Regions from separate parts of the Anaerotignum faecicola genome, predicted to be linked through region 1. Evidence: predicted binding sites of a transcription regulator. Region 1 holds the regulator's gene; the other holds the start of a gene.
The links. The regulator Rex, encoded in region 1, represses fermentation and respiration genes when NADH is low (regulators of the CRP and FNR family bind a similar motif). The targets are predictions, from matches to a motif close to ATTGTTAANTANTTAACAAT.
Positions count from the first base shown of each region.

Region 2: EJE48_RS11605 (acyl-CoA dehydrogenase family protein) is a predicted target of Rex. The motif match lies at 4,894-4,913, and genes of this name have one in related genera.

Region 1 is NZ_BHVZ01000001.1:692,709-707,660, forward strand. Features, by position in the region: gene EJE48_RS03305 (polysaccharide deacetylase family protein) at 1-247, shown strand, start outside; gene EJE48_RS03310 (MATE family efflux transporter) at 490-1,776, opposite strand; gene EJE48_RS03315 (redox-sensing transcriptional repressor Rex) at 1,986-2,696, opposite strand; gene abc-f (ribosomal protection-like ABC-F family protein) at 2,890-4,809, shown strand; gene EJE48_RS03325 (folate family ECF transporter S component) at 5,009-5,518, opposite strand; THF riboswitch at 5,677-5,780, opposite strand; gene EJE48_RS03330 (hypothetical protein) at 5,861-6,442, opposite strand; gene EJE48_RS03335 (ABC transporter ATP-binding protein) at 6,751-7,467, shown strand; gene EJE48_RS03340 (SufB/SufD family protein) at 7,467-8,390, shown strand; gene lepB (signal peptidase I) at 8,401-8,934, shown strand; gene EJE48_RS03350 (hypothetical protein) at 8,951-9,400, shown strand; gene EJE48_RS03355 (PF20097 family protein) at 9,416-9,616, shown strand; gene EJE48_RS03360 (DUF1858 domain-containing protein) at 9,757-9,957, shown strand; gene EJE48_RS03365 (flavodoxin family protein) at 10,071-10,691, shown strand; gene EJE48_RS03370 (O-acetyl-ADP-ribose deacetylase) at 10,845-11,360, opposite strand; gene EJE48_RS03375 (M23 family metallopeptidase) at 11,519-12,226, opposite strand; gene spoIID (stage II sporulation protein D) at 12,268-13,170, opposite strand; gene EJE48_RS03385 (hypothetical protein) at 13,302-14,105, opposite strand; gene EJE48_RS03390 (radical SAM protein) at 14,127-14,952, opposite strand, start outside.
Region 2 is NZ_BHVZ01000014.1:333,129-348,080, forward strand. Features, by position in the region: gene rpsG (30S ribosomal protein S7) at 181-651, shown strand; gene fusA (elongation factor G) at 805-2,889, shown strand; gene tuf (elongation factor Tu) at 3,065-4,258, shown strand; gene EJE48_RS11605 (acyl-CoA dehydrogenase family protein) at 5,098-6,243, shown strand; gene EJE48_RS11610 (electron transfer flavoprotein subunit beta/FixA family protein) at 6,309-7,100, shown strand; gene EJE48_RS11615 (electron transfer flavoprotein subunit alpha/FixB family protein) at 7,158-8,210, shown strand; gene EJE48_RS11620 (GTP pyrophosphokinase) at 8,348-9,022, shown strand; gene cls (cardiolipin synthase) at 9,019-10,599, shown strand; gene ilvB (biosynthetic-type acetolactate synthase large subunit) at 10,961-12,634, shown strand; gene ilvN (acetolactate synthase small subunit) at 12,637-13,185, shown strand; gene EJE48_RS11640 (LysM peptidoglycan-binding domain-containing protein) at 13,378-14,502, shown strand; gene EJE48_RS11645 (sigma factor-like helix-turn-helix DNA-binding protein) at 14,612-14,952, shown strand, end outside.

The DNA of each region.
Region 1 (14,952 bases):
TACACTCGACTGGAAAAGCAGAGATGCCAAGGCGATTGTGGATGTGGTGAAATCCGCAGGAAATCTGGATGGGAAGGTCATCCTGATGCACGGCATTTACGGCTCTACCGCAGAGGCAACGGCAACCCTTGTGCCTTATCTGCAAAAGCAGGGCTACGAGCTTGTGACTGTTACCGAGCTGGTGGAGGCAAAGCACGGGGAAACACCCCAGAAGGGGAAGATTTACGGATATTCCTATTTTAAATAAATAAAGAAGCGTGTGAAAAATATTCTTTTCATACGCTTCTTTATTTTTATCTTCTAATCCAAACAAAACCTTTACCCAGCAGCGGAAAGGTTTGGGAAACAAACCCGTTTCCCAAACGGAATCCACAGAGGGGGCTTTGCCCTCTCGAGGAAAACAGTAGGTTTCAAGGCTTTTAGCCGATGGAACCTATCTGTTTATTCCTCTGTTTTAACAAGTCGAAAACCTGTTTTCGACTTAATTTTTTATGCAATGCTTTTATGCTGCCATCTTTTTCCACGATAGCGGATGATGAAAAGAACGGCACGCACTGCCCAGTCAATGGTCATGGCAATCCAAACACCCAGAACGCCCATGCCCATTCTGACACCAATAATATAGCTGAAGGCAATACGGAATACCCACATGGAGATAATCGACAAAATCATGCAGAACTTTACATCACTGGCGGCACGCAGCGTATTCGGCAGAGTAAACGCTTCGGGCCAGATGAGCATACAGCAGATACCATGATACCAGATAATCTGTTTTGTAAAGGTCATTGCGTCATCGGAAAGGTTATACAGGTGCATGATGCCGGGCAACGCCACAAGCGTGGTGACGCTGAAAACGATAATCAGAATATGCACCAGCTTCAGAATCTTACGGGTATAATATCTTGCCGCTTCATAATCCCCTGCCCCAACGCAGCGAGAGCAGACGGTAATCACCGCCATGCCGACGGACATCCCCGGAAGCACCTGAAAGGTTGCAATGATATTGGAAACGGCATTCGCCGCAATCGCCGCCGTGCCAAAGCCTGTAATCATGCTCAGCACCATGATTTTCCCCAGCTGAAACATCCCGTTTTCCAGACCATTGGGAATGCCGATATAGGCAATCTTTTTCAGCATACCGAAATCCAGCTTAAAGGAAAACGGACGCTCCAGATGCAGCAGATGCTCCGGAGAGCAAAGCAGAAAAATGATTGCAACAGCGGAAATGACACGGGAAACAAGCGTCGAAGTTGCCGCACCCGCAACCCCCATGCCAAAGCCGAAAATCAGGATGGCATTGCCGCCCACATTGATGGCGTTCATCATCATGGAGAGATACATCGGCACCTTGGAATTGCCCATAGTACGAAATACTGCCGCACCTGCGTTATACAAGGCAATAAAAGGGATGGATGCGGAAACGATGAGAAGATACGTTTTGGATGCCTCCATTACATTCGCCTCAATGGCACCGAACACCCGATGCAGGATGAGGTTTCTTGCCAGATACAGCCCAATCATAATGCAGATCGCAAACAACGCCGTAAACAGGATAAGCTGATTGACTGCCCTATTTGCTTTTTCATGCTTATTCTGCCCCAAATATTGCCCCATAACCACCGCACCGCCTGTTGCGAGAGCTGCAAACAAATAAATCAGCAGAACGAAAATATTATCCACCAAAGAGACACCCGAAACTGCATGCTCCCCGACCGTTGCAACCATAATGGAGTCGGACATACCAACCAGAATAGCCAGAAACTGCTCGATAATCATGGGAGCAATCAAACGCTTCAGGGCGCGATTGGAAAAATAATACGGTTTTTCTTTGATTTCCGCTAAATCCACGGTCATTCCTCCTTTGTACATTTCATTTTAAATTTCTTTTCTTCTTTATAAATAGTTATAAATAAATTTTTACAAACAAAAAGAGAAGCCACACCTTTTTGCAAAGAGTGACTCTCCTTCGTTCTGTTGTCTTTTTCTTATAATTCTTCGTTTTCCTGCACCGGCTTTACAGGCAGACCATCCTTTAATTGATGCTCATGCATATCCTCACCGCTATAGTACATTTCGTTGATTTTGTAGAGCAGGGTCATAAGGCTGTCCGTCAGGTGTACATTTTCCACCAAAACATCATCGGGAACCTGCAAATCCACATGGCTGAAGTTCCACATGCCCTTTACGCCCCATTTTGCCAGATCATTTGCAACCTTCACCGCCTGCGAACGAGGAAGGGTAAGAATGGCAACATCCACGGGGTTATTTTTGACATACTCCTCCATCTGGTCGATATCATAAACCTCGACACCACGAATAGTCATCCCAATCAGACGGGGATTGATATCAAAGACTGCCTTGATGACGAAACCACGCTTCTCAAAATTGGTATAGTTCACCAGAGCCTGTCCGATATTGCCGCCGCCAATGACAATCATATTATACAATCGATCCAGACCTAAAATCTTTTTTATTTCATTGTAAAGGTATTCCACATTATACCCGTAGCCCTGCTGCCCAAAGCCGCCGAAATTGTTCAAATCCTGACGAATCTGGGAGGCAGTGATATTCATTTTTGCGCTGAGTTCTTTTGAGGAAATGCGAGTAATATCACTTTCCAGCAGGTCGCCTAAGTAACGGTAGTATCTGGGCAATCTGTTGATTACTGCCGGTGAGATCTTCTTTTCGCTGTCCATATATTCCAAATCCTCTCGTTTTAGGATGCCTCCGTAAAAGAAAACGAACTGCAAATACAGCTATTTTTTTCTACTTCAGGATAATTTTAGTATAGCACTCCTGTTATTTTATTGTCAACAATAACTCTTTTAATCTGTTGTATTTTCTGCTATCATAAGAGCAGACAATGAAACACAAATGGAGGTTGTATCAATGATACTTGCATGCAGACAATTACACAAGGCATACGGCATCGATGTGATTCTGGAAAAAATCACCTTCCATATCGAAGAACGCGAAAAAGCCGCTATTGTAGGGGTAAATGGTGCCGGGAAGACGACGCTTTTCAAGGTTCTGACCGGCGAAATTTCTGCCGATGGCGGTGAATTTTATCTCAAGAAGGACGCATCCCTGGGCTACCTTGCTCAGAATATTCAGATAGACAGCGACCGCACGATTTATGAAGAAATGCTATCGGTTTTTGAAAAAATCATTCAAACAGAGACAAATCTTCGTGAATTAGAAAACGAAATGGGAAATCTGAGCGGACAGGCGCTGGCGGAAAAAATGGAGGACTATGCCACTCTGCAGCATTATTTTGAACAGAATGACGGCTACAGCTACCAGAGCCGCCTGCGCGGTGTGCTGAAGGGGCTTGGCTTTGCCGACAATGATTTCAACCGCCCGATGAATCAGCTTTCCGGCGGACAGAAAACACGCGTGCATCTGGCAAAGCTGCTGCTTTCCAAGCCGGATATCCTGCTGCTGGACGAGCCGACCAACCATCTGGACATTGCGGCAATCGAATGGCTGGAGGATTTCCTTCGCTCCTATCCCGGTGCAGTGCTGATTATTTCCCACGACCGCTATTTCCTTGACCGCATTGTGACAAAGGTCATTGAAATCGAAAACAAGAAATCAACGGTTTATAACGGGAATTATTCCTTCTTTTGGCAGCAGAAGGAAATCAATCGTGAAATGCAGCAGAAGGCATACGAAATGCAGCAGAAGGAAATCAAGCATCAGGAGGATGTCATCCGCACACTGCGCTCCTTCAACCGCGAAAAATCCATCAAGCGCGCGGAAAGCCGCGAGAAAGCCCTCGGCAAGCTGGAGCGTGTGGACAGGCCGGATGCCCTGCCGAATCAGATGCGGCTGACCCTAACCCCCTTTCTGACAAGCGGCAACGATGTGCTGCATGCGGAGGAGCTTTCCAAATCCTACGGGGGACAGAGAATTTTCCGCAATGTTTCCTTTGATGTAAAACGCAGCGACAAGGTTGCCATTATCGGCCCGAACGGGGTTGGGAAATCCACGCTGTTTCGGATGCTTCTGAAGGAGGTGCCGACGGACAGCGGTCTGATTCGCTTCGGCACAAATGTATTTATTGGATATTATGACCAGGAGCAGGCAAAATTAGACGAGACAAAGACGATTTTTGAGGAAATCGCAGACACCTACCCCACCCTGACGCAGGGGCAAATCCGCAATATGCTTGCCGCCTTCGTATTCACAGGGGATGATGTATTCAAGCCGATTTCCGCACTTTCCGGCGGCGAAAAGGGGCGCGTTTCTCTGGCGAAAATCATGCTTTCCAAGGCGAACCTGCTGATGCTGGATGAACCGACGAACCATCTGGATATGTTCTCGAAGGAGGTTCTGGAAAGTGCGCTGAACCGCTACGAGGGTACGGTGATTTATATTTCCCACGACCGTTATTTTATCAACAAAACAGCGGAGAAAATTCTGGAATTAACGCCGGATGGGGTGATTCTTTATAACGGGAATTATGATTATTACTTAGAGAAAAAGGCAGAGCGTGCCAGAAACGAGGCAGAAAAGGCGGCACAGCATCCGGAAAAAAGCGTTGCCGCGGCACAGCCTGTGAGCGATACGAAGAATGACTGGCTGAAGCAAAAGGAACAGCAGGCGGCAGAGCGCAGGCTGGCGAACAGGATTGCGAAGCTGGAAAAAGCCATCGAGGAGACCGAAGCGGCGATTGCGCAGGCAGATGAGGACATGGCGGCGTGCGGCACAGATTACGGCAAGGCGAATGAAATTTATGCAGAGAAAACAAAGCTTGAGGAAAGGCTTGAGGCTCTTTTCGCAGAATGGGAGGAGCTGAATTCGTAAAGCCGTTTCTCGAAACCTTGGTTCAAATAAGGAAAGCCTTGGTTACTACAGAACTGTAGTGACCAAGGCTTTTTTCCTTGCATTTCTTATCGTATTTCGTTTCAGCTGCTTAGCCCGTATCGGTCTGATACGCAGCAATACTGCCACCGCAGCCTTTGTCCGATTCTGCCGGCTCCGTTTATTTCTCGTTTTCTGCTTCTCAGAATACCCTTTTCATCTGGGGCACATATTTTGTCATGAAGCAGATGCAAAGCACCTCCACAACACCCATGCCTGCTGCCTGTGCAAGACGGGGAATCAGCACAGCAACAAAGGGCGCACCATAAAGAATGGAAATCCAAAGCGTATCCAGGAAAATTGTCCCTACGATTTTGGAGAACAGCACCGCCGCAACAATATTCTTCATGCTCTGGTTTTTATGCAGGAAAAACCCGTACCCAAAAGCGGTGATGAAGGATGTCAGCGAAAAGCCGGGGAAGAATGCGCCGATGGGAAACAGGGTTGCCCCAAGGACATCCGCCACCAGCCCCACCAAGCCTGCGCTCAGAGGCCCCAGCAGGATGCCCGCAAGAACGATGGGGATAAAGGAAAAGCCAATCTTCAGATTCCAGAGATTGATGGAAAGGAAACGGGACAGAATAATCTGCACCGCTACGAACATTGCCATCAGCACCAAGCGATGTGTCATGCTCTTCTGTTTTTCGGTCATAAAAAAATACCTCCTTTTTTCAATGGGAAATAGGAGGGCTTTCTTGCTCTTTTTTGCAAACAAAAACCCCTCTATTATCACAATACCAACGCAAATACACCTGCCGAAACAGGTTTGGCTGTATGGATAACAAAGAGGATTGTTCTTCTTCATTATGAAACAGCGGGATGCGAGTCCTGCACCGCAAGCAGAAATCCTGCTTTTCGTTCCGATGACAACTCCCCGTCCACCGGACACTTAACGCGCAAAGCCCTACTCTGTGTATTTGCACAGGAGAAAATCCTGCCGTTTTATTTTAGTATGTTTTCCTCTGTTTGTAAAGAAGTTTGTCGAAATATATTGTTATTTCTGCGGAATAAAGGTGCGCAGGAATTGATATTTGGAATCAAACGAGCCTGCCAGCATAATCTTATCCGCTCCCACGCCGTATTCCTTTGTCAGCTTGCCGAAAAGGCGGTCGCTTTCCATGAAGCCGCCCTCCAAAAAGCAGAAGCACGCCGCAAAAGCTCCTTCTTCGCCGATTTTGTGGAAATCCTTTTCCTCAAAGGAATGGATTACATATTCGGGGGAAGGGTTCAGCTTTGTAACCAGCTCTGCCAAGTCAAAGTCTAAATGCAGAAAGCCCTGTGCGCAATAATACATGGACAAAATGAAATCCACCAAATCCTCCTCTGCCGCAAAATGCAGAGAATACTCCGCCGGACGTTCTGCATCTCCTACAAAGCAGCTGAACCAAGGTGCCTGTGGTGCCAGAAAAGAGGGCAGATAAAGCTTTTTCGTTAAAGGCTCTGCCGTATTTACGGCAAAAACCAGTGTATTTGTGGTAGAGGTTTTCACAAGCGGCAGCTTATGTTTTTTTAATGCCGCCACCAGTGTATCGGATGCGCCGAACAGACGAATCCCGTCCGCATGAAACCCAAGCATAGCAGTCTCTCCTTTTCAGAAAATAAATTTTATTGTAATAAATGTACCATAATGATGAAATCCTTTCAAGAGAGGGAATTTATTTCACCTCGAAGGGGTGGGCGGAAATTAGGCAGGAAAAGGCAAAAGCGTTGACATCCCCACCCTTTCGTTGTTATAATCTATAAGATTGGCAGGTTTTGTAGAAGCCTGCATTTTTCAAGGCTGTAGCGCAGCTTTGAAGGGAGAGAACAATGACAGACGCACAGTCTGCAATAGAGAAAATATTTCCAGAGAGAAATATTTGATAAACAGGAGGAATCATAAGTATGTTGGAATTGAAGAATATCTGTTTTTCCGCAGACGGAAAGCAGATTCTCAAGGACATCAATCTCAGGATTGATGATGCGAAATTCATCGTAATTACAGGCCCCAACGGCAGTGGTAAATCCACTCTGGCAAGAATCATCAGCGGGATTCTGACCCCCGACAGCGGTCAGATTCTCCTTGACGGCGAGGATATCACAGCCCTCGGCATTACAGAGCGTGCAAGAAAGGGCATCAGCTTTGCCTTTCAGCAGCCCGTTCGTTTCAAGGGTGTTACCGTAAAGGATCTGATTTGTCTGGCGAGCGGACAGGATTTAAGCACAGCAGATGCCTGTCAGTATCTGTCCGAGGTTGGCATGTGCGCCAAGGATTACATCGACCGTGAGGTAAACGCAAGCCTTTCCGGCGGTGAGCTGAAGCGTATCGAAATCGCAACCGTTATGGCAAGAAAAACAAAGCTGACCCTGTTCGATGAGCCCGAAGCAGGCATTGACCTTTGGAGCTTTAAAAATCTGATTGATGTATTTGAAAAAATGCACGAAGAAATTCAGGGCTCTATCATCATCATTTCCCATCAGGAAAGAATTCTGAATATCGCCGATCAGGTGGTTCTGCTGAGCGCCGGCGAGGTAAAGCAGATTGGTACAAAGGAAGATGTTCTGCCCGGTCTGTTCGGCATGGAAACAGGCTGCAGATATTTCAAGGGAGGTGACGAATGATGCTCAATGATATCGTAAAAAACCTTCTGAAGGAGGTTTCCGGCATTGCGGAAATCCCTGCAAATGCTGCATTTAACATCCGCAACAACAGCAAGAGCGAGGGCAGACATTCCACAGAAAATATTGATATTGTCCCCAAGGAGGGCGGCTCCGGTCTGGATATTTATGTAAAGCCCTTTACCAAAAACGAAAACGTACACATCCCTGCGCTGATTACACAGGATGGTGTGTCCGAGGTGGTTTATAATGATTTCCACATCGGTGAGGGTGCGGAAATTGAAATTATCGCCGGCTGCGGCATCCATAACTGCGGCTGTGATGATTCTGTCCATGAAGGGATTCACCGTTTCTTCCTTGGCAAAAATTCCAAGGTTGTTTATATCGAAAAGCACATCGGTGAGGGGGACGGCAGCGGCAAACGCATCATTAACCCCCAGACACATGTAGAAGCAGAGGAAAACGCCTATATCGAAATGGATACCGTTCAGCTGAAGGGTGTCGATTCCACAAAGCGCGTTTCCAGCGCAAAGCTTGGCCCCGGCGCAACCATCGTCATCAAGGAAAAAATCATGACACACGGACATCAGACGGCGGAAACCTCCTTTGATGTCAGTCTGGATGGCGCAGGCTCCAGTGCAAAGCTGATTTCCCGTTCTGTTGCAAGGGATTTCTCCAGACAGCTCTTCCGTTCCAAAATCATCGGCAACACAGACTGCTACGGTCACTCCGAATGTGATGCCATCATCATGGATAACGGCGTAGTTGCGGCTGAGCCCGAAATCATTGCGAACCATGTGGATGCATCTCTGGTGCATGAGGCGGCAATCGGCAAGATTGCAGGCGATCAGCTGGTCAAGCTGATGACCCTTGGGCTGACAGAAAAAGAAGCGGAAGCGCAGATTATCAACGGCTTCCTGAAATAACCCAAAGGAGATGGGCAATTTGAGCACTACTGTGAAAAAAGAGGTCATCAGTTGGGTAAAAACAATTCTTCTGGCGGCGGTGCTGGCAGGGCTGGTCAATTCCTTCCTCATTGTAAATGCGGAGGTGCCGACGGGCTCCATGGAAAATACCATCATGGCAGGCGACCGCATCCTTGCACTCAGAACCTCCTATTGGTTTGATGAGCCGGAGGCGGGGGATATCGTGGTGTTCCGTTATCCGGATGATGAAACGGGCAAAACGCTTTATGTCAAGCGAATCATCGGCACCCCCGGTGATACCGTTGAGATGTCGAACGGCACGGTTTATGTCAATGGCAAGGCCCTGCAGGAGGATTACATCGCAGAGGTGACACAGGGCAGCTACGGCCCCTATGTTGTACCCGATGGCTGCTATTTCATGATGGGGGATAACCGCAATCATTCGCAGGATTCCCGTTTCTGGAGAAATCAATATGTAGAAAAGGATGAAATTCTGGGTAAGGTTGTTTTGCGTTACTATAAAGGCTTTAAGTGGATTTCCTGATAGGAGGGACGGTACGATGGAATTAAAAACAAGAGATAAGATCATTGTGATTGTTCTGGTTATTGTAGCATTGGCAGTATTCTTTGGCGGCAGATATCGCGATAATCATACTCATTTTACAACAGAAAAATGGGTTTCCGCCGTAGGGAATGACCGTCAGAAAATCGTACAGAATCTGCTGGATCGTACTGTTTTCCCCGGCATGACAGAAGCCGAGGTGAAGGAGCTTCTGGGCGAGCCGGAGGAGGAAGCAGATACCTTCCTGACCTATTATTTGGGAATTCCTCAGGGTATCTTCGGCACATCTGTGGATGGGGAGAAGGAATATCTTCTGATTTCTCTGGATGAGGATGGCAAGGCAACTGCGGCAGAGGTTATGACCGGCAAGATTCTGCCAAAGGAAAGCAAATTCCGTATCATCGGTGAGAATACAGACGATGCAGTGGTTCACCCTGCGGAGCAGTAAAAGGAGGAATCTGAAATGAAATGTCCTTTTTGCGGAAATGAAATGAAGGAAGGCACGCTCCATTCCGGCGGCAGATATGTCCAGTGGAAGGGCGTGGATGCCGAAGGCAGGAAAGAGGAATACCTTCTGGCAAAGAGCTATATGGGCGGTGCCAAAATGGAAGGGCACCTCTGTGTAGAATGTAGAAAAGTGATTCTGGATATCGATCAATTCTAAGTATTTTTGTAGGATTTTCCGGAAGGCTGAAAGCCGCTTTGTGAAGAAGTGGAGAATTTCGGAATTTCGGTAGTGAAAAAGCCGCTTTTGTGGTAAGATAGAAATGGAATAGAGTCTATAAAAAGAAGGAGGTCTTTCTGATGAAAGTAACAAAAGATATGACAATTGGCGAGCTGCTGATGGCAGACAGAGGCGCAGGCATGATTCTGATGCAGAATGGTATGCATTGTGTTGGCTGCCCTTCCGCCGCAGGCGAAACACTGGAGGAAGCATCCATGGTACACGGCATGGACTGCGATAAACTGGTTACAGAGCTGAATGCTTATCTGGAAGCAAAATAAGAGACACAAACAGGGATGGTGCAAGGGCTTGCATCATCCTTTTTGTAAAGAGAGAAAAATTTTTAAAGAAGGAAAATTTTTAAAAGAGAGTAAAGAGAACAGGAGGAGAAGATATGAAGGTACTTCTGGTGAACGGCAGCCCCAATGGGCACGGCTGTACCTATACGGCATTGAAGGAAATCGAAAAAACACTGCGCGCCGAGGGCGTGGAAACAGAAATGTTCTACCTTGGCAATAAGCCTATCGGCGGCTGTCTGGGCTGTGGCGCATGCAAAAAGCTTGGCAAATGTGTGCAGGAGGATGTGGTGAATAAGCTGCTGCCGAAGGCACTCGAAGCAGACGGCATCGTGCTTGGCGCACCTGTGCATTACGCCTCCGCCGCAGGGCAGGCCTCCTGCGCGTATGATAGATTATTTGTGATGTCCAACGGTGCCTTTGCCAATAAATTGGGCGCAGCTGTGGTTTCCTGCCGTAGGGGCGGCGCATCCGCAACCTTTGATCAGCTGAATAAATACTTTACCATCAGTAATATGCCCGTCGTTTCCGGTACATACTGGAATCAGGTGCATGGCAATACGCCGGATGAGGTCAAGCAGGATTTGGAAGGAATGCAGAACATGCGCGCCATCGGGCGGAATATGGCTTGGCTGCTGAAGTGTATCGAGGCAGGCAAAAATGCAGGTGTCGCTTTGCCCGAGCAGGAAGAAAAAATCAAGACCAACTACATCAGATAACTTTTTCGGGGCTGTCCTCATGCCCCTTGATGCAGATACGCAAAAGCGATGCTTTTGCAAAAAATAAAAAAGGCTTTCTCTAAAACGGAACCGAACCACCTTATGCGGACAGCACAAAATGGTTCGGTTCCGTTTCTTTCAATATGAAATTTTTTATGCCGTCAGCTCCGCAAACGCCTTCTGATACGCCGCCTTCGTTCCTTCGTCAAAGCAGACCAGAATAATCTGCTCCATCGTATCATCCGTTTCCAGAAAATGCAGGATTTCGCCTACGGCAATCTTCGCCGCTAAGTCAATCGGGAATCGATATACTCCCGTGCTGATGGAAGGGAATGCGATGCTCTTGACACCATACTCCTTCGCCAATGCCAGACAATTCCGATAGCAATTTGCCAGAAGATCCTCCTCGCCCCATTTCCCGCCGCGCCAAATGGGACCGGGCGTATGAATGACATATTTTGCCTTCAATTTGTAGCCCTTCGTGATTTTTGCTTCACCTGTACGGCAGCCATGCAGCGTTTCACATTCTGCCAGAAGCTCCGGCCCCGCCGCCCGATGAATGGCACCATCTACACCGCCGCCCCCAAGCAGGGATGTATTGGCGGCATTGACAATCGCATCTGTTTTCGCCTTTACAATATCACCTTTTACAATAGACAAACGTTTCATTTCGCAATCCCCCTTTGTCAGATTCCCTTGTCCCATCATTTTATCCTCTTTCTGAAAATTCGTAAAGCGATTTTTCAAAAAAAACTTTCAAATTCCTATATTTTTGCTCATTTTTCACAAAAAAACAAGCCGAACCCCAAATTCAGCTTGTTCTGTTTTCATTCTGCGGTTTTCATTTTCTCCATCGGGTTCTGCGGTTCTCCGTTCTGCTCCATGGCAAAAATCAGATGCTCTCCCAGTGCCACACCGTATTTCGTCGGCGCGGCAACCGTTCCGATCCGCTGCCCCTGTTTCACGCTTTCTCCTTCCTTGACTGCTACGGCATCTGCAAGCTGACCGTATGTAGTCAGCCAATCCTCGCCATGTGCAATCCTCACCAGATTCCCTGCCTGCGCGTCCTTCTTTACCTCCTTCACCACGCCGTCTGCCGCAGCCTTCACCTCTGTCCCCTGCTTCGCAGAAAGGCTAACAGATGCGTTCGTGCGATACTGCTCCAGTGTCGGGTCATAAATGGCATGGTCTGTGCTGTACCCCAAAACCACCTTCATTTCCCCCTCCAGCGGCGCCGCAAACACAGGCTGTCCGTTTTTCCTTGCAGGCTGTGCTTTCGTTTCCTTTGCTTCCTTCGTTTCCTTTATTTCCTTTGTTTTCTCGACTTCCCTCTGCTGCTCCGCCTGCGCAATCTCGATTGTTTTGCTCTGTACCGCTGTCACAGGCTGTTCCTTCTGCAGGGTCTCGCTGCCCCCTGCCTTTCCTCTGTCCATGGCGCGATATGTCACCCCTGCGCCCACTGCCAGCAGGCAAAAGCAGCAGCAAACCGCCACAATCTGCAAGCCTCGTGCGGCTCTTCTTTCTTTTTGATTCATATTAACACCTCCGATGCTATTGTTGCCATAGGAGGATTTTTTTATTCGAGAATCGAAAAGGAGATACCTGTATAATAATGCCGCAGAATTTCATGATAATTTTTCCCCTGCTCTGCCAGAAAGGATGCCCCATATTGGCTCATGCCTGCCCCATGCCCATAGCCATGCACCGTAAAAATATAGCTGTCCCCGTTTTTCGCAATCGTGAAATCCGCACTTCTAAGCCCTAGCCTCTCTCGTATCTCCCTGCCGGAAAAGGTCTTGCTCCCTGCCTGCACCTCCGCCACATAGCCTGCCTCCGTCCGTTTCCTCACAGAAACTGCCGCATCGCCCGCAATCCCAAGCCGTTCCGCCAATGCCTTCGCCGCAATCGTTACCGTTGTCTCATTGTTCGGTGCCTGCCTGTCCCCCTTGCTGTCCACGCTTTTCAGATACGGCACCGCCGTATTCCACACATGCGCCGCATCCTCCGTCCTTCCGCCGCTCTGTGCATGAAAGGCGGCAAGAATCGGTTCCCCGTCATAGGTCATAATCTCCCCTGCCGTTGCGCGGACGGCACTATGGATTTTCCCGGCATATAGGGCATAGCCTTCGCCCCATTTTTCCTTCTGCTCCGCTTCGGAAAGGTACGCCTGTCCCACGTCATAAAGCACAGCCCTGCTTCCTGCCGCCTGCATCTGCCGCACCTGATAGGTTCTTGCCGCAACCGCCTGCGCCTTGAGTGCCTCCTCCGGAAAGGCGGCAGGCATTTCCGCCGCCACTACCCCTGCCACATATTCCTCCAGCTCCGTATCCAAGGGCGCAAGGTCTGCCAGACCATAAAGCACCTGCGCCTCCTGCGGCAGCTCTTGCCCTAAGCCACCACAGAGTATCGTCAGCAATAGCGGCAGCAAAAGCACCGCCACAACCACATATAACAGCAGAAAGCCGCACTGTTTTTTCATTTCGTCACATCCCTTCTTTCAAGGATATGTCTTTCTCTCCCACAAAATGATTGCACAAAAAAAGCCTTGGATGTCTCTTTCATCCAAAGCTTTCTTTCTTACCTGCTTCGACTTCAAAGCCCGATTTCGGCTTATTTCAATATCCAGAACAGCCAAACACCAAAAGCCATCACCAGAATATTCAGGAATATCCCTCGTTTGGCATATTTTCTGTCCATCCTTCGTACACGCTTGAAAAAATCGGGGTTTTCCAGGTCCGTCAAATATAATCCGCCCAGTATTCCCGTTCCGATTTGCAGCCGCAGGTTTTTTTCGCGCCGCAGCATAAAATATGTGCGCTTCGTCAGCTCAAAATGGTAGGTTACGCCATTGCTGATTCCCTCCAGAAAATAGCCCTGCTTGGCAACCTTTTCCGCACCGCTTTCGTGTGCCAGAAAGCAGCGGCAGTTCAGCAGCACCAGCTCCCATTTTTTCAGCCGCAGGCGGTCAATCGCCGTATACACCATTTCCGTATAAAAATAATTCAGCACCAGCAGCGGAATCGTCACAAGCACCATCCGCAGCACCTGCATCGTTTCACTGTCCCAGCCCTGGATATTCAGAATATATCCCTGCATCTGCGCCTGCGCCACGCTGTAAAACATCAGCAGAAAAATCACTGTATATAACAGCCAGAACAGCACCGGGCGCTTCTTTCTCTGCTTCACATTCCAGCCGCGCAGCTCCGCCAGCCCACTGCGGCAGACCAGAAACAGCACAAAGCAGATCAGCACCATCAGCCCGTTGACCTGCATCCCCTTCCGAAAGCTGATTGTCAGCGCGAGAATCGGCAGCAGCCATCCCGTCAAAAGACACCAGCCGATTCTGCCCGTTGTTGCCGCCACAAAAAAACACCAATATATCGTTAGCAATGTGACAAAGCCCAGCCACGCCATACTACCATACTCCTTAAAGCCTTAAATCCCTCTGAATACATCGGGACGGAATTTACTTTTCCTTCTGCTTATTTCAATCTGCCCTAAAATCTTATCTCTTTCCCCATTCAGCGTGCCGCCCAGAGGGATATAGTTTGACGCATGATTGGAACGGAACATCGTCCCTTCCGCATCCACACTGCGGATAAACAGCTCTGTTTCATCCAGTACCTCGTGGGGTGTCAGCAGCTCAATTTCCCCTCTGTTGTACTGATCATACATTTCTGTTCCCGGCTCAATCATCAGCGTCAGAAAGCCGACATATTCCGGCTTGATTGCAGAAATCACTCTCGCACTGCCCAGTGCATGCTCTCTCCACAGCTTCTTGCCTCCCAGACCGGAAATCACCGTCATGGAAAGAATCATTCCTGCGGCTCTTACCTTTTTGCCTGCCTCAATCATTTCGTCAGCAGTTACGCCCTTCTTCACCGCCTGCAGCACCTCATCCGCGCCGCTTTCCAGCCCCATGTAAACCATATCCAGCCCTGCCGCCTTCAATGTAGCAAGCTCCTCAGGGGTCTTGTGCAGAATATCCTTCGGCGCACCGTATACGGAAATGCGCTCCACCTCAGGAAAAATCTCCTTGCATTTTGCAATGATATATAATAAATCCTCTGTCTTTACAATCAGGGCATCCCCATCCGCAAGGAAAATGCGGCGCACCTTAATGCGGCTGTAATAGCTTCTCGCCATTTCCAGATCCTCCACAACCTCCTCCAGCGGACGGATGCGGAATTTCTTATCTTTATACATATTACAGAATGTGCAGGTGTTTCTTGCACAGCCAATCGTCAGCTGAATAATCAGA
Region 2 (14,952 bases), on a different contig from region 1:
CTTAGAGGAACAATTTCAGACAAAGACAAATCTATTAGTAGAAATGCCTTATATCAATCAATACAATCTGCGATTGCTTAGACGAGATATACGTTGAAAGAGGATAAGGCATGAAAACACGAGGGAAGCATCCCCGTGAAGTACCGAGAATAGCATTTATTCATCAAGGAGGGAAGAATCGTGCCTAGAAAAGGACATGTAGCAAAAAGAGAGGTCTTGGCCGATCCTATTTACAACAGCAAGCTGGTGACAAAGCTCATCAACAGCATCATGCTGGATGGTAAAAAGGGTGTAGCGGAAAAGATCGTTTACGGTGCATTCGATAAAGTAGCAGAAAAAACAGGTAGAGAAGCTCTGGAAGTTTTCGAAGAAGCTCTGGGCAACATTATGCCTGTACTGGAGGTTAAGGCTCGCCGTGTCGGCGGTGCAACCTACCAGGTACCCATGGAAATCAGACCTGAAAGAAGACAGACACTGGGCCTGAGATGGATCACACTGTATTCCAGAAAACGCGGCGAAAAGACAATGGTTGATCGTCTGGCAGGCGAAATTCTGGACGCACTGAACAATGCAGGCGGCGCTTGCAAGAGAAAAGACGAAATGCACAAGATGGCAGAAGCAAACAAAGCTTTCTCCCACTTCAAATGGTAAGAATTACCGTTTTTGTGAGGCTTTGCCTTACAGAAGGCTGCCGCAGGGCAGTTGGTTTTTAGAGAAAAACGAATGGAATTTGGGAAATATGGAAAGGCTATTTCATAGTCTTTCCATAAACCTGATTATGATTACAAAAAGGAGGATCCCACAGTGGCAAACAGAGAATACCCTCTGGAAAGAACCAGAAACATTGGTATTATGGCGCACATTGACGCGGGTAAGACAACTCTGACAGAACGTATTCTGTTCTATACAGGCCGTAACTATAAAATCGGCGATACACACGAAGGTACAGCAACAATGGACTGGATGGAGCAGGAGCAGGAAAGAGGTATCACTATCACATCCGCTGCGACAACATGTCATTGGAACGACAACAGAATCAACATCATCGACACACCCGGACACGTTGACTTCACAGTTGAAGTAGAACGTTCTCTGCGTGTACTGGATGGCGCTGTTTGCGTACTGGACGCAAAGGGCGGTGTTGAACCTCAGACAGAAACAGTTTGGAGACAGGCTGACAACTATAATGTACCCCGTATGATTTTCGTAAACAAAATGGATATCATGGGTGCAGACTTCTTCGGTTCCATGAAATCCATCGTAGACAGACTGGGCTGCCATCCCGTAGCTGTAACTCTGCCTATCGGTGCAGAAAGTGATTTCAAGGGCATCATCGACCTGATGAAGATGAAAGCTTACTTCTATGAAAACGCAACAGGTACAGAAGTAGACGAAGAAGAAATTCCCGCAGAATATGTAGAACAGGCTGAAGAATACAGACAGATCATGATCGAAGCAATCGCTGAAACAGATGATGCGCTGATGGAAAAATTCTTTGCTGAAGAAGAAATCACAGAAGCAGAACTGAAAACAGCACTGCGTAAGGCATGTATCGCCTGCGAACTGATGCCCGTAATGTGTGGTTCCGCATACAGAAACAAAGGCGTTCAGAAGCTGCTGGACGGCGTTGTTGAATATATGCCCGCACCTACAGACATTCCCGCAATCAAGGGTATTGACCCTGCAACAGGCGAAGAAACAGAAAGACACGCATCCGACGAAGAGCCCTTCTCTGCTCTGGTATTCAAAGTAATGAATGACCCCTTCGTTGGTAAGCTGGCGTTCTTCCGTGTGTACTCCGGTACACTGGACTCCGGCACATACGTTTACAACTCCACAAAGGGTGGCAAGAAGGAACGTGTTGGCCGTATCCTGCAGATGCACGCAAACCACAGAGAAGAAATCGACAGAGTTTACTCCGGTGATATTGCGGCAGCAGTAGGCTTCAAGATTTCCACAACAGGTGACACAATCTGTAACGAAGATCACGAAGTTATTCTGGAATCCATGGTATTCCCCGAACCCGTTATCTCCGTTGCAATCGAACCCAAGACAAAAGCAGGCCGTGACAAAATGGGCATCGCTCTGGCAAAGCTGGCAGAAGAAGATCCCACATTCAAGACCTACACAGACCAGGAGACAGGCGACACAATCATCTCCGGTATGGGTGAGCTGCATCTGGAAATCATCGTTGACCGTCTGCTGAGAGAATTCAAGGTAGAAGCAAACGTAGGCGCACCTCAGGTTGCTTACAAGGAAACATTCCGTAAGGCAGTTGACGTAGAAGGTAAATTCGTACGTCAGTCCGGTGGTCGTGGTCAGTATGGTCACTGTAAAGTACGTTTCTATCCTATTCCCACAGATGCGGAAAACAACTACGAATTCGTAAATGCGACAGTCGGCGGTTCTATTCCTAAGGAATACATCCCCGCTATCGATAAAGGTATCCAGCAGGCTATGCAGAGCGGTATCTTGGGCGGCTATCCCGTACTGGGCGTTAAGGCAGAAGTTTACGATGGTTCCTACCATGACGTTGACTCCTCCGAATCCGCTTACCAGATTGCCGGTTCCATGGCTTTCAAGGAAGCTATGAGAAAGGGTGACGCAGTTCTGCTTGAACCCATCATGAAGGTAACTGTAACAGTACCTGAGGATTATATGGGCGACGTTATCGGCGATATCAACTCCAGACGTGGTCGTATCGAAGGTATGGAAGCAAGAAGCAACGCACAGGTAATTCACTCCTTCGTTCCTCTGGCTGAAATGTTCGGTTATTCCACAGACCTGCGTTCCAGAACACAGGGCCGTGGTAACTATGTAATGGAAGTTGACCATTACGAACCCTGCCCCAAATCTGTTCAGGAAAAAGTACTGGAAGGCAGAAAGTAATTTTTCGACGGAAAAACAGAAATGAAATGCCAAAAATACTGCGTTTAATTGGATTTTTGGTATTGCAAAAAGATAAGAATTCTAATATAATTAGAGTTGATGGACGCGCTGTATTTTAAAGTGTGTCAAACTCATAAATTAAGATTCCACAATTTTACAAGGAGGATATTTTAAAATGGCAAAGGTAAAATTTGAAAGAACCAAACCTCATATGAATATTGGTACTATCGGTCACGTTGACCATGGTAAAACAACTCTGACTGCAGCAATCACAAAGACACTGCACGAAAGATACCATATCGGTGAAGCTGTAGATTTCGAAAACATCGATAAGGCTCCCGAAGAAAGAGAACGTGGTATCACAATTTCCACAGCTCACGTTGAATACGAAACACCCAACAGACACTACGCTCACGTTGACTGCCCCGGCCATGCTGACTATGTTAAAAACATGATCACAGGTGCTGCTCAGATGGATGGTGCTATCCTGGTAGTAGCTGCAACAGACGGCCCTATGGCTCAGACAAGAGAACACATCCTGCTGTCCAGACAGGTAGGCGTTCCTTACATTGTTGTATTCATGAACAAATGCGACATGGTTGAAGACGAAGAACTGCTGGATCTGGTTGAAATGGAAATCAGAGAACTGCTGAACGAATATGAATTCCCCGGTGATGATATTCCCATCATCAGAGGTTCCGCATTCCAGGCTCTGCAGGATCCCAACGGTCCTTGGGGCGACAAGATTCTGGAACTGTTCGAAGCTATCGAAGATTACATTCCTACACCCGAACGTGCAACAGACAAACCTTTCCTGATGCCCGTCGAAGACGTATTCTCCATCACAGGTCGTGGTACAGTAGCTACAGGTAGAGTAGAATCCGGCGTAGTTAAAGTACAGGATGAAGTTGAAATCGTTGGTTTGACAGACGAAATCAGAAAAGTAGTTGTAACAGGCGTTGAAATGTTCCGTAAGCTGCTGGATCAGGCTGAAGCTGGTGACAACATCGGTGTTCTGCTGAGAGGCGTTCAGAGAAATGAAATCGAAAGAGGTCAGGTTCTGGCTAAACCCGGTTCCATCACACCTCATACAAAATTCAAAGCTCAGGTTTACGTTCTGTCCAAAGAAGAAGGTGGCCGTCATACTCCTTTCTTCAACAACTACAGACCTCAGTTCTACTTCAGAACAACAGACGTAACAGGCGTTATCAGCCTGCCCGAAGGTACAGAAATGTGCATGCCTGGCGACAACGTTGAAATGACAATCGAACTGATCACACCCGTAGCTATGGCTCAGGGTCTGAGATTCGCTATCCGTGAAGGTGGTAGAACAGTAGGCGCTGGTTCCGTAGTAGAAATCATTGAGTAATTTCGACGAAATCAGAATATTGATTCATCAAGAGAGTATCCGTAAGGATGCTCTCTTTTTTATATTATGTTTATGCGGAAAAATGGTTGATATGAGAGAGACAGCAGAAGCTCTGTTTACGAACTTCGCGGAAAGAGATTCTTTTTGCGAAAAATTATCTCATAGAGAATGAAAACGTGAAAAAGGAAGGTGTGAACTTCCAAAAGGAGACATAAAACAGAAAAAGATGCAGTTTTTATTGTATAATATTACGAGTAGATGTCTGACAATTAAAACGTAGAGAAAATAGTTTTCATGCGAAATATATTGACAGAGAAAAGACAATGGTGTAAAGTAGAGATAGGCAAAAAAACGGAGAAATACGCACAAACAGCGTCAGAATCCCTTTTTGAAAAGAGATGTATTGTATACAAAATTACACTGCATGCCGCAGGAGCTGGCGGCGAAGGAGATTGCTCTTTCACAAAAAGGCAAACAGACGAAAGGTGGGAAGAATTTCCTGTGGGAATAGCGATCCGGCAGGAGATTTTCGGTCTGTTTTTTTGTAGGTTTTTTTCCATTCGCCGACAGTGGAAAATATGTCGGTATTACCAACAAACGCAGCCGTTTTTTATGTAATATTTATCGACAAAGATGTTGACAAATTTTAAACAAAAATGGTATATTCATTGTGGAGGCATTATAGCTTCTTATTGAAATGCGTAAGTAGAAATGAGAAGCTGATAAACTGCGTCCATACGGCAGCGTCGTAAGGAAGTAGGTTGTTTTTTAATGAAATACCACGATGTGGCCTCATCGCGGATGTTTCAAAATTTTTAAAAAATAGGAGGAATATTAGAATGGATTTCAAATTAACAAAAACTCAGATGCTTCAGCAAGAGTTGTTCAGAAAATTTGCTGAAACAGAAATTAAACCAATCGCTAAAGACATGGACGAAGCAGAAGATTACGATAGAGAGCTGCTTCAGAAACTGCAGAAAATCGGTGCTTTTGGTATTCCTTACAGCAGAGAATACGGCGGCCAGGGTGCAGACGTTCTGACATACACACTGTGCATGGAAGAAATGTCTAAAGTAGATGCTTCCACAGGTATTACACTGTCCGTACATACATCTCTTTGCTGCCCTTGCATCAATGAGTTTGGTACAGAAGAACAGAAACAGAAATATCTGAGACCTCTGGTTGATGGTTCCAAAATCGGCTGCTTCGGTCTGACAGAGCCCGGCGCTGGTACAGATGCTGCAGGCGTTAAGACAACAGCTGACAAGACAGAAGACGGCAAGTACTATGTTCTGAACGGTACAAAGATGTTCACAACAAACTCCGGTTTCGCTGATACATTCATCGTATTCGCTCTGACAGATAAATCCAAAGGCCCTAAAGGTATGTCTGCTTTCATCGTAGAAAGAGAATTTGAAGGTCTGTCCGTTGGTCCCAACATCGAACGTATGGGTATCAGAGCAGCATCCAACTGCGAAGTTATTTATGAAAACGTTAAGGTTCCCGCTGAAAACCTGCTGGGCAAAGAAGGCCAGGGCTACAAGATCGCTATGACAGCACTGGGCGGCGGTCGTATCGGTATCGGTGCTCAGTCCGTAGGTATCGCTCAGGGCGCTATTGACGAAACACTGAAATATGTTAAGGAAAGAAAACAGGGTGGCAAACCCATCGGCAAATACCAGAACACACAGTTCAAACTGGCTGAAATGCAGACAAAGACAGATGCTGCTAGACTGATGGTATGGAGAGCAGCTACAGAAAAGGATCTGCATGGCAACTACGCTCCTTACGCTGCAATGTGCAAAATGTTTGCTTCCGAAACTGCAAACGAAGTAACAAGAATGGCTGTACAGCTGTTCGGTGGCTACGGTTACTGCCGTGAGTACCCCGTAGAAAGAGCTATGAGAGACGCTAAGATTACAGAAATCTACGAAGGTACAAACGAAGCTATGAGAATGATCGTTGCTGGCTCCATGAAGGTTTGATTTGAGAGTTAAGAGTTCATTTTGAAAAAGCTTATTACTAAAATTTGGAAGGAGAACAAACTATAATGAAAATCGTTGTATGTATTAAACAGGTACCCGATACAGTAGAAGTTAAAATCGATCCTAAGACAGGCACACTGATCCGTGATGGTGTTCCTTCTATTATCAACCACGATGACAAAACAGGTATCGAAGCAGCTCTGCAGCTGAAAGAACAGCTGGGCGGCACAGTAACAGTTGTTTCCATGGGCCCCCCTCAGGCAGACGTTGCTCTGAGAGAAGCACTGGCTATGGGTTGTGACGAAGCATATCTGGTATCTGCTAGAGAATTTGGTGGTTCCGATACATATGCTACATCCGGCATCATCGCAGCAGCTCTGAAGAAAATCGGCTATGATCTGATCATCACAGGTCGTCAGGCTATCGACGGTGACACAGCTCAGGTTGGTCCCCAGATTGCTGAAAAACTGCACCTGCCTCAGGTTTCCTACGTTGAAGAAGTTGTTGAAGCAGCAGCTGACCACGTAGTAGTTAAGAGACAGTTCGAAGATGGTTACCACATCATCAAAATCAAAACTCCTTGCCTGCTGACAGCAATCGCTGAACTGGCTACACCCAGATACATGTCCGTAAGAGGTATCGTTGAAGCTTATGAAAAAGAAATCAAAGTACTGGGCTTCGAAGATCTGAAAGATGGTCTGGAACTGGATATGATCGGTCTGAAGGGTTCCCCCACAAACGTATATCAGTCCTTCACTAAAGAAGTTAAAGGCGCTGGTACAATTCTGGAAGGTCTGTCTGCAGACGAAGCTGTTAAAGCTATCATGGACAAACTGGAAGCTAAGTTCATCATCTAATTTATTTAGACGAAGAATCGGATACTAAATTTAGAAATATAAGGAGGAAACCCTACAATGAGTAAAGGTATTTTCGTAGTAATGGAACAGAGATACGGCAAGGTTCAGAACGTAGGTCTGGAACTTGTTGGTGAAGCTACAAGACTGAAAGAAGATCTGAAGGATGACGTAGTAGCAGTACTGCTGGGTCATGATATCAAAGGCGAAGTTGACAAAATCTTCCACTATGGTGCTGACAAGGTTGTCCTGGTTGACGATCCCATGCTGAAGGACTATGTAACAGAACCTTACACAAAGGCTGTTTGCGAAGTTATCAAAGCATTTGATCCCGAAATCATGCTGTTCGGTGCTTCTTCCATCGGTCGTGACGTTGCTCCCCGTGTAGCATCTCGTGTAAAAACAGGTCTGGTTGCAGATACAACAGGTCTGAGAATGGCTAAGACACAGGAAGAACTGGACAAGGAAGCAGCAATGGGTAACGCAACACCCGAAAGAGCTCTGCTGATGACTCGTCCCGCATTCGGTGGTAACATCATGGCAACACTGATGTGCCCCAGAACAAAACCTCAGATGGCAACTGTACGTCCCGGCGTTATGAAAATGATCGCAAAGGACGAAACAAGAAAAGGCGAACTGGTTGAATTCAAGGTAGATTTCACAGCAGCAGACATGAACGTTGAAATCGTTGAAGCAGTTAAGTCCGACAAGAAATCCGTTGACCTGACAGAAGCAAAACTGATTGTTTCCGGTGGTCGTGGTGTTGGTTCCGCAGAAGGCTTCGATGTAATCAGAGATATGGCTGATGCACTGGGCGCAGAAGTTGGTTCTTCCAGAGCATGTGTAGACGCTGGCTGGATTGAAAAAGACAGACAGGTTGGTCAGACAGGTAAGACAGTACGTCCCGACCTGTACATGGCATGCGGTATTTCCGGTGCTATCCAGCACGTTGCAGGTATGGAAAACTCCGAACTGATCATCGCTATCAACAAGAACGAATCCGCTCCTATTTTTGAAGTAGCTGACCTGGGTATCGTTGGCGATCTGAAGCAGATCCTGCCTAAACTGGCTGACGCTGTAAGAAAATACAAAGCAGCAAAAGCAAACAGCTAATTAAAACTGATTGGTTTTGAAATAAGCGAATGAAGACTCTCCCTTATGGGAGAGTCTTTTTTTGTCAGAAAATAGCAAAAATAGACAAGAATAGTCGGATATGCTATACTTAACATAATGAAGAAGGAGGCGGAAAGATGGAATTAAATAAAGTGATTGACTTGGAGGCACTGACTGCATCAGGGTTTCCTGAAGGATTGATTGAACAGGCAAGCGGATTTATGGAATTGATGATGCAATACAGATGTGCATTGATGGAAGTGGAGACGAAGCTGAATGTGTTGAATGCTGAATTTACCATGAAAAATAACCGCAATCCTTTTGAATCGATTAAGAGCAGAATCAAAACACCGAAAAGTATTCTTGAAAAGCTGCGAAGAAAGGGCTTTGAAATCAGCGTGAAGGGGATTGAGGAAAACCTTGCGGATGTGGCAGGGATTCGTGTGATTTGCTCCTTTCCGGATGATATTTATGCGACAGCGAAGATGCTGACGGATCAGGATGATATTCGCGTGATTCAGGTGAAGGATTATATCATAAACCCGAAGCCGAACGGCTACAGAAGTCTGCATCTGATTTTGGAGGTTCCGATTTTCTTATCGAACGAAAAGAAGAATATGAAGGTAGAGGTGCAGTTTCGCACGATTGCGATGGATTTCTGGGCAAGTTTGGAGCATAAGCTGAAATATAAGAAAAATATCGAAAATGCAGAGGAAATTTCCAAGGAATTGCAGAGATGTGCGGAGGCGAGCAGTCAGCTGGACTTGCGGATGCAGGCATTGAGAGATCGAATTGAGGCGGAACGCGAATGAGCAAGGATGGAAAAAAGCCATTAGGCGATAGCAGTGTTTTTCAGAAAGGGCGCAAGGGCGCGATGCGTGTGATTTACGGACGAACGGCGATTATTGCGGTTTCGTTTCTGGCGCAGATTATCCTGATAGGCGGCGTAGTGAATTTCTTCCGTCCGTACATACCGATGTTTTTCGGCGGCTATATGGTGCTTGGACTTGGCATTGTGCTTTTGATTTTGAATAAGGAAACGACACCGGAAACAAAGCTGATGTGGACGGTCATCACGATGCTGCTGCCTCTGGTTGGCGCGGCGTTATATGTATATGTGGAAACGCAGCCGGGGTATCGGCTGTTGGCGAAACGTCTGAATGATATTTATAAGCAGACGGAAGCATTTGTGCAGCAGGATGAGGCGGTTCTGGATGCCTTGGAGCAGAAAGACATCGGGACGGCGCAGCTGGCGAGATATGTGCATAAAAACGGTAATTTTGCAACCTATCAGAATACAGAGGTGACATTTTTTCCGCTTGGTGAGGATAAATTTGCGGCAATGCTGACGGAGCTAGAGCGGGCGGAGCAGTTCATTTTTATGGAATATTTCATCCTGAAGGAAGGCTATATGTGGGAGAAAATTCTGGAGATTCTGGAACGGAAGGTGCAGGCAGGCGTTGAGGTGCGGGTGATGTATGACGGAACCTGTGCGATGTTTGATTTGCCGTTTCGTTACCCAGAGCTACTCAAGGCGAAGGGCATCCAATGCAAGATGTTTGCGCCGATTCGCCCGATTCTTTCCACGCATTACAACAACCGCGACCACAGAAAGATTCTTGTGATTGACGGGAAGGTCGGCTTTACGGGCGGCGTGAATATCGGGGATGAATATATCAACCGTGTGGAGAAACACGGGCATTGGAAGGACACTGCGGTGATGTTCAAGGGCGATGCGGTGCAGGGGCTGACGATGATGTTTTTGCAGATGTGGAACGTAACGGAGAAGGAGCCGGAATACGGAAAATATTTGCAGAAGGCGGAGAAAGCCTCACAGGCAAAGGGCTTTGTATTGCCTTATGGGGACAGTCCATTTGATGATGAACCGGTTGGCGAAACGGTTTATATGGATATTCTAAACCGTGCGAAAAAATATGTGCATATCATGACACCATATCTGATTATCGACCAGAGCATGATTACGGCACTGACCTTTGCGGCGAAGCGTGGCGTAGATGTGAAGCTGATTTTACCGCATATTCCGGATAAGAAATTTGTATTCGCATTGGCAAAGAGCCATTATAAGGAGCTGCTCAAGGCGGGGGTGCGGATTTATGAATATACACCCGGCTTTGTGCATGCAAAGATATTCACAAGCGATGATGAAAAGGCGGTTGTGGGGACAATCAATCTGGATTATCGCAGCCTGTATCTACATTTTGAATGTGCGGCGTTTTTATATCAGGTGGAGGAAATCGCGGAGATTGAGAAGGATTTTCAAAGGACATTGGAAAAATGTCAGGAGGTTACTTTGGAAAACCGCAAAAAAGGCACTTTTTTCCTGCGGCTGGAGGGGTGGCTGCTGAAATGGCTGGCTCCGCTGATGTAAAAACGGAAAAAAGAAAAAACAGATAGACCTTGCATTTTCTAAAAAAATGTGCTAAATTAAATACATTATTTTATGTACGAGGAAAAGTACATAGCGTACAGAAGATAACTATTTTACAAAAGAGGAAATTTTTATGAGAGCAAAATTCGTATCTGAAAATCTGAACGTCCTTCTTGGCGGCGTGCTGCTTCTGGTTTTGGCAGTGACAGCGGTCTTTTGAGTGATGCTCGGATTTCAGCGAATCGGCAGGAATGGCGATATTTGCTTTGACAGAAATTAGAACGACCCGGCAGCGCTCACTGTCGGGTCTTTTTATTTGAACAAAAGAGGAATACAGAAGAAGCACAAAGGAGAGATGGTTATGGAGATGACAGGCGCGCAGATATTGATGGAAACGCTGCTGGAGCAGGGCACAGATGTAATTTTTGGCTACCCCGGAGGGACGGTATTGGATTTATATGAGCAGATTTACCGAAACGAGGGACGGATTCGTCATGTATTGCCCTCCCATGAGCAGGGAGGGATTCATGCGGCGGATGGATATGCCAGAGCAACAGGTAAAACGGGCGTGGTGCTGGCGACCTCCGGCCCGGGCGCAACGAACCTGGTAACGGGGATTGCGACAGCTTATCTGGATTCGATTCCGCTGGTTATCATTACGGGGAATGTGCCCACAACGCTGATTGGGCAGGATAATTTTCAGGAGGTGGATGTATTCAGCCTGACGTATGGGATTGTCAAGCACAGCTACCGTGTAGCGCGCGTGGAGGAGCTGGCGGAGGATATCCGAGAGGCGTATGCCATTGCGGCATCGGGCAGACCGGGGCCTGTTCTGATTGATATTCCGAAGGATGTCCAGCAGAAAAAGACAAGGTTTACGCCTAAGCCGCCTGTGGAAATTCCCAAAATTGCAGGGGAATATACCGAAAAGGAAATTGCACAGGCGGTGAAGCTGATGGAAAAGGCAAAACGTCCCTGCATTTATTGCGGCGGCGGTGTGATTATGGCGGATGCAGGGGAAGAAATTATGGAGCTTTCCCGCAGACTGGATGCGCCGATTTGTCATAGCCTGATGGGCGTGGATGCGGTGCCGACCGACTTCCCTGCAAGCCTCGGAATGTCTGGGATGCACGGACAATATGCATCAACAAAGGCGATTGCCGAGGCGGATCTGCTGATAGCTGTTGGGGCGAGGTTCAGTGACCGCGCGGTTGGAGATAAGCAGAAATATGCGGCGAAAGCGAAAATCATTCATATTGAAATTGATCCGGCAGAGGTGGATAAAAGCATAACGGTTGACCTGCCCTTGATTGGGGACGCAAAGGAGATTCTGGGGAAAATTCTGGCTGCGGTGGAAGGCGGCAAAAAGGAAAAATGGCAGGCGGAAATTGCCGAAATGCGCGCCTTTGGGCGGATGCACGCAACCGACTACAGCGGGAAATTAACACCAGATGCGATTATTGATGCGGTCAGCAGAGTTATGCCGAAGGATACGCCGATTGTAACGGACGTAGGGCAGCACCAGATGTGGGTGGCGCAGAGATACCCCTTTGCACAGCCGCGCACCTTTCTGACCAGCGGCGGACTTGGCACGATGGGCTTTGGTATGGGGGCGGCAAACGGTGCCTGCATCGGGACAGGAAGGAAAACCGTACTCTTTACGGGGGACGGCAGCTTTGCGATGAACTTTAACGAGCTTGGGACAGCGGTGACGGAAGGGTTGCCTGTCATTGTGGTGCTGATGGATAACGGTGTACTGGGGATGGTACGGCAGCTGCAGAGGTTTTTCAGCAACGGGCATTATTCTCAGACGACAACAAACAGAAAAACGGACTTCGTTGCATTTGCAAGGGCAATGGGGGCAGAGGGATACCGTGCGACAACAACGGAAGAAATGGCGGATGCCATGCAGAAGGCGAAGGCGGCAAAAGGGCCTGTTGTGATTGCATGCGAGATTGACCGAGAGGATATGGTATACCCGATGGTGCCTTCAAACCAATCCATTGATGAAATGATTTTGCAGGGAGGTCGGTAAGTATGAAAAAATATATGATAGGGCTTTTGGTAACGAATAAATACGGCGTGCTGACAAGAATTGCATCGCTTTTTGCGCGCAGAGGATATAATATTGATACGCTGACGGTTGGGGAAACGGTGAATCCGCAGGTTTCTCGTATGACGATTATGATTACGGGGAATGACCATGACAGAGACCAGATGATCAAGCAGCTGAGAAAGCTGCACGATGTGCATTTTGTAAAGGAAATGGTGGCGGAAAAATCGGTTTGCAGAGAGCTGGTGCTGTTAAAGGTGGCAACAGACCGCAGTAACCGACAGGAAATCATTGATGCGGCGAATGTATTCCGCAATAAGATTATTGATTATTCCACCGATGCGATTACGATGGAGCTGACGGGGGAAACGAAAAAGCTGGATGCGTTTATCGAGTTAATGAAGGAATACGGGATTCTGGAGCTGGGGCGAACAGGCGTGGTTTCGCTGAAGCGAGGGGACGAATGTCTGGACGGAACAAACAGCAGGAGTCTGAAGAAGCCGAGAGTAAGAAAAAGAAAAACAGAAGAATAAGAGAAGGGCGGTCTGCAACAGACCGCTTTTTTGTGTGCGGAGGGCGAAAAAAGACGGATATTGCAGAGGAAAAAGGGGCATCACCGACAGCGTTTGACAGGATATGCAAAGAAGAAATGGTATCTTTGTAGACAGGAATGGAAAGATACGATTTTCAGTCTGGCAAAGAGAAAGTGCAAAGGAGGATGCAGGATGCAATATCAATTTGACGGTGAAAGGGAACGCAGGGCGGAATTTGCCATGCCGAAGCGGACAAAGCAGATGGGCGGCATTGAGCAGCGGCTCAGAATCTTTGTAGAGGATTATGTATATACATATCTTTATCAATATGGAAGAAGCGGCGGCGGAGCAGAAAAGCTGGCGGCTCTGGTCGGGAAATATTATGAGCTTGAGGGGCAGAGGGTGCTTTTGATTTCGGGCGCAATACAGGCGAAGGGAACGGTGCAGGAAGGCGGCACAGAGCGATTTGGCGACGAAACATGGGAATACATCGGCGGGCAGTTGCAGCAATACTTTAAGGGGATGACGGTGGTCGGCTGGGTGCATTGCCAACCGGGCTTCGGGGCATTTCTGACGGCGAAGGACGAGCAGTTCCATCGGGAATATTTCAAGGAGGACTGGCAGGTGTTTTTTGCGATGGACACAGTGGACAGGCTGGACAGCTTTTATCTCTATAATGAGGACGGGAGTGGACTGCGGCAGGCGAGAGGGTATTTTGTATACTATGACAGAAACCGGGAGATGCAGGAATATATGCTCGATAACAGCATGATTCGCCCAAGGGAGGAAGCGGCAGAAATTGAGACTGTGGCGGAGCAGCCGAAGGAGGGCGCAAGGCGGCGGAAGAAGCCCACGCAGGAGGAACGGATGGATGCGGCAAAGGAGATTCGCAGGGTGCTGCAAAAGCGCGAAACGGTGGTGAAGCAGGCAAAAAGGGAGCATGACCTGATGCTGTTGGCGGTGAGCGGCGTGCTTTGTGTGGTGTGCGTGTGCATGGGAATGGCAATGATGCAGAGCCTTGGCAGATTGCAGCTTGTGGAGAAGGAATTGATGGCAATGCAGACCTCCTATCAGACGTTGGCGGAAAATCTGGAGGATGCGAGGGTGCAGAGCGTTTTTGCGGTGCAGAAGCAGCCGCAGACCGCAGAGGAGCAGCCGGAACAAAAGCGAAGCTATACCGTGGAAAGCGGCGACAGCTTAGGATTTATCAGCAGGAAATTTTACGGGGACAGCAGCGGGATTCGGAAAATCATGGAGGCAAACGGATTGGCAAATGCAGATATGATTTTCGAGGGGCAGACACTGCTGATTCCGTAAGGGAATACGTTAAAATCGGAGAAAGCCTATGGTTTTGAGAGAAGCCATGGGCTTTTTTTATTTGCGAAAAAAGAGGGGTTGACAGAAGGACAAGGAAAATGATACATATATGCAAGAACAGATGTTCTGCGCAAGGAAGAATGTAAGTTCTTATTACGGAGAGGGGGAGAAGGATATCTGGAAGGCGTATGTGAGAAGGGGAATGAACAGCGAGAAGGGACAGATGAAGCTTCGGCTACTGGATTGGGGCTGCACGGTGGAGCGATGCAGGCGATTGCAGGAGGAGCTGCGGCGGCTGGAGGAGCCGGAGGGGACAGAGAATACTTTCTTGCAAGAGGAATTTAAAGCGGAGCGGGCGCGGCTGGAAGGAAGGCTTGCGGAAATCTGGAGAGAGAAAAAGCGGATGGATGCACTGCTTGCAGGACTGGAGGAGAACGAGCAGGAATACAT